Regions from separate parts of the Ureibacillus sp. MALMAid1270 genome, predicted to be linked through region 1. Evidence: predicted binding sites of a transcription regulator. Region 1 holds the regulator's gene; the other holds the start of a gene.

Region 1 (2,411 bases):
TAAGTCAGAAATGACATTATCTACACTTTTTTGTTATGGATGTTGATTACTCATATTTTCAATTTGACGTCGTTGTTCTGCTAGTAAAGCTTCAACTTGTTGTCTTTGGCTTTCTTCTTTTTCTTCTTGTTGCCTTTGTTCCTCTGCTTGTAGGAATTTTTTATAACCTATTCGTGCAATGATAATACTGATTTCATATAAAACAAATAAAGGTATTGATATTAAAATGTATGAAACAATATCAGGTGGTGCTAGTAAAACTGCAATCACGAACAATACAAAATAAGAGTATTTTCGGAATTTGCTCATCAGTGCAGGGTTCAATACTCCCAAACGTGATAGGAACAATGTAACAACAGGTAATTCAAAGATAAACCCAAAAGGTACGACCAATTTAAATAGAAAAGAGAAATATTCGTTTATACCTATTGTTTGTTGTATTTCTAACCTTTCTGACAAATTCATCATAAATTGAAGGACACTAGGAAATAGAACAAAATAGGCAAACGCTAGTCCACCCATAAATAATAAAAATGCATAAGGTATATATTTCAATGTTGCTTTTCGTTCTGATTCGTGTAATCCCGGTGTGATAAACGCCCATAATTGATATAAAATGACCGGTGATGTAATAACTAGTGAAATCAGAAATGTCACTTGAAGATAAACTGCAAGTGGATCTGTTACGTTAAACGCATTTAGTGTTAATTGCTCTGATTCTATACTTCTATATTGAATAAATTTAATCACAGGTTCTGCAAAGTAGAACCCAACGAATAAAGATAATACAAAAATAACCGCACAAACAACAAGACGATTTCTTAATTCCTCTATATGTTCAATTACAGTTAATTCTTTTGGATTCATAAATTTGACATCCTTAACTACTTAGCTTTTTCTTCTTTATTTGGATCTTTTACTTCTGCTTGTTGAACTGTTGTATCTTTATGATCAATTACTGTTTTTTTCGTGTTATCTTCATCATCTATTAAACCTTGAGTACCCTTTTTAAACTCACGAAGTGTAGTACCAACTGCTCGACCTAACTCCGGCAATTTTTTGGGACCAAATATTAATAATGCTACGATTGCTATAATGATAATGGCAAACGGTGTTACTGCATTTAAATGCACTACCATGATTATAACCTCCCTATTATATGTATCATTTTATCGTAATTCAAAATGTAATGCTATTAGATTAATGTGAAATCTTTTCGTCTTAACTATTCCTAATTAAATAAATTAGTGCTTCTAATTCTACAGACAAATCAATATTCATGACCTTCACAGAATCTGGAACATTCAGACGAACAGGCGTGAAGTTTAATATTCCTTTAGCATTAATATTTGCTAATCTATCTGTTACTTCTTGAGCTGAACGTGAAGATACAGTCAGTATCGCCAACTCTACATTAAATTTTTCGTACATTTCTTCCAATCGATCTGGATGATAGACAGGTATCCCATTTACCTTATATCCTTCTTTAGGTGCTTTTGAGTCAAATGCCACAACAATACGTGTATTATGGTTTTTTTGGAAATTATATTTCAAAAAGGCATTTCCTAGATTCCCTACACCAATTAGCGCTACATTTGCTCCTTCATCCTGATCTAGAGTTTGTCTAAAAAACTCAAGTAAGTATAAAACATCATATCCATATCCCTTTTTTCCTAGGGCTCCGAAATATGAAAAATCTCGTCGAATTGTAGCTGAATCGATTTTCATCGCTTCACTTAATTCTTGTGAAGAAATTCTTCGTTTCCCTTCATTCGCCAAATTTTGCAGAAAACGATAATATAGAGGCAATCTTTTTGTTGTTGCTTGTGGTATTTTTAGTTCTTGTTTCACTTACTATCCCCCATTCTATTCCGCCTCGGCGAAACTGGGCTACTGCCAGAGAAACTCACTTTTTACCTGTCAGTATTTCGTTCAATTTATATACATTCGCCGATTGCTATTAATTTTATTATATATATTAATAAAATTCCCCATTGTAATACTAATAAATCTTTTCAATATTACTAAACATATTGAAATTAGTAAAGCATTCACATTGCAAGAATCCTAAGCAATCCTTTACACTATTGATAGTGAACTGAGGTGTAACAATGATTGTCTTACAAGTAAATCAATTATATAAATCTTTCGGAACAGATGAGATTTTAAGCGGCGTTAAGTTAGAGGTTCAACATCGTGATCGTGTTGCATTAGTTGGACGAAATGGCGCTGGGAAATCGACTCTATTAAAAATTATCGCTGGCCAGATGTCTTATGATTCCGGCGAGATCATTATTCCTAAAGATATTCAATTAGGTTATTTAGAGCAACATACAGGACTAAACTCCACATTAACTATTTGGGATGAAATGATGACCATTTTTTCAGGTTTAAAAAAACAAGAAAAAAGG
Region 2 (2,411 bases), on a different contig from region 1:
TATCCAGCAATTTTTAAAGGAAAATAACTTGAAGCAAACAAATATTAATCATTTTGTTGCACATCCAGGTGGAAAAAAAGTATTAAGTGCTTATCTAGAGGCATTAGACTTGAGCGAACAGCATATTAACTTTTCTAGTGAAATATTAAAAAAACACGGAAATATGTCCTCACCTACAGTACTTTATGTACTTGAAAAATATATGTTAAGTGAATGCCGTGCAGGAGATTACGGATTAATGATTGCTTTAGGCCCTGGATTTAGCGGAGAAGCGGTTATTCTTCAATGGAGGGATTAAATATGTACATTTTTATATTCATTTTTACGTTCGTTATATTGCAAAGATTGATTGAATTGGTCATTGCGAAAAGAAACGAAACGACCATGTTATCTAAAGGTGCCTATGAAGTAGGTGCAGAGCATTATCCATTTATGATTGCCCTACACGTTTCTTTTTTTATTAGTTTACTATTCGAAGTATTGTTCTTTAGACATACACTTTCAGTTCTGTTTCCATTCTTGTTTCTTTGCTTTCTACTTGTCCAATTTATTCGAATATGGTGCCTAGCTTCTCTAGGATCTTTTTGGAATACAAAAATTATTATTTTACCTGGAGCAGAAGTTGTAAAGAAAGGTCCTTATAAATTTCTCCGTCATCCGAATTATTTCGTTGTCTGTTCAGAAATTTTACTATTACCGCTAATGTTTAACGCTTACTTTACTGTGATTATATTTACACTACTTAATTTAGCAATGTTATCTGTTCGAATTCCAGTAGAAGAAAAAGCATTAATGGAAGCAACAAATTATACGCATATATTTAAGAGGAGAATTTCACCTTCATAATTTAGTTCTCTATTAATTGATAGAAGCTTTTTGTTATAAAAAATTCCCAAAATACTTATATAGTTAAAAATCATTCGAATAATAGAATTTTTGATTGAAAAGCCGTATAATTATAAATGTATGTCACACAATATTCGATATTTTTTAAATTTTAATTTTACACAACTTCAAAGAAATGTTTTATTATTTATTTTTATACAATTTCGCGCAAAATATGTTTTTACATACGTATAGGTAACTAAAAATCACACTTTTTTTACAAACAGCAGTTGATAAAAATATTATTTATATTATGATGAAATGGATAAACATCTTTGCTATAAATATTTCATTTAATTATGTATTTTGTATCATTTTGTGTGACTCTATGTGAAATATTCTACAAACTTACAAAAAAGTGTCCAATAGGGACATAATGGTAAAAGAAAAGGAGAATGGAAATGTCAGAAGAATTGATTAGCCAAGCTCAAACAACAGGAACGAGCACTCAGGATCTACTTGATCAATTATTAAAACCTGAAGTTCAGCAATCACTTACTACTTTAGTAGAACAATTACCAAAATTAGTTGAGGTTGTAACTCTATTAACAAAAGCTTATGATTTTGCGCAATTAGTTGCTACTGACGATGTACTTAAAAATGATACTGTAACTGCAGTAAAAGAAGTTGCAGAGCCTGTTATTGGAGCAGTAAAAAATGTTGCTGCTAACGCGATTGAAGCAAAAGAACGTGCGGAATCTACGAATGAAGCAGTTGGTATTTTTGGCTTATTAAAATTATTAAAAGATCCTGAAGTTCAAAATGTATTACGTTTTGTTAATGCATTTCTACAAGTATCAGCAGAGCGTAAAAATCAACAATAGTACATTTAGATAATTTAATTTAAAGTCAAGGACGGAGGATATATATGTCAAAAGAAATCGTCATCTTAGGTGCAGGTTACGGCGGTTTACTAACTGCTCAAACATTACGTAAATACTTAAATAAAGATGAAGCGAAAATTACTGTGGTGAACAAATATCCAACTCACCAACTTATTACTGAATTACATCGTCTTGCAGGCGGTACAATTGCTGAAAAAGCAATCTCTTTCCCACTTGAAAAACTTTTCAGAGGTAAAGACATTGACGTGATTGTTCAAGAAGTTAAATCATTCTCAGTTGCTAATAAAGAAGTATTTTTAGCTAACGGAGCTAACCTTTCTTATGATATTTTAGTTGTTGCTTTAGGAAGCCAAACTGGTTACTTCGGAATCCCAGGATTAGAAGAAAACAGTATGGTATTAAAATCTGTTGAAGATGCAAACAAAATTTACAACCATATCGAAAGTAAAATCGCTGCTTTTGCAAGATCAAAAGATGCAGCTGATGGCACGATCGTTATCGGCGGTGGCGGTTTAACTGGTGTTGAGCTAGTTGGTGAAATCGTTGATAACCTTCCAAATATTACTGTGAAATATGGTGTAGATCCAAAAGATATCCAAATTAAATTAGTTGAGGCTGGTCCAAAAATTCTTCCTGTTTTACCAGATGACTTAATTGCACGTGCAACTGAATCATTATCTA

What was found. Region 1 encodes Rex, which represses fermentation and respiration genes when NADH is low (regulators of the CRP and FNR family bind a similar motif). Its sites were predicted from a motif close to TTGTGAAATATTTCACAA; they were not measured.
Region 2: ACOQFO_RS05730 (DUF1641 domain-containing protein) is a predicted target of Rex. The motif match lies at 1,214-1,231, and genes of this name have one in related genera.

What each region holds. Positions count from the first base shown of each region.
Region 1 is NZ_JBMIRP010000080.1:32,870-35,280, forward strand. Features, by position in the region: gene tatC (twin-arginine translocase subunit TatC) at 34-867, opposite strand; gene tatA (twin-arginine translocase TatA/TatE family subunit) at 885-1,139, opposite strand; gene ACOQFO_RS10670 (redox-sensing transcriptional repressor Rex) at 1,222-1,851, opposite strand; gene ACOQFO_RS10675 (ATP-binding cassette domain-containing protein) at 2,112-2,411, shown strand, end outside.
Region 2 is NZ_JBMIRP010000046.1:23,560-25,970, forward strand. Features, by position in the region: gene ACOQFO_RS05720 (type III polyketide synthase) at 1-298, shown strand, start outside; gene ACOQFO_RS05725 (isoprenylcysteine carboxyl methyltransferase family protein) at 301-846, shown strand; gene ACOQFO_RS05730 (DUF1641 domain-containing protein) at 1,281-1,709, shown strand; gene ACOQFO_RS05735 (NAD(P)/FAD-dependent oxidoreductase) at 1,754-2,411, shown strand, end outside.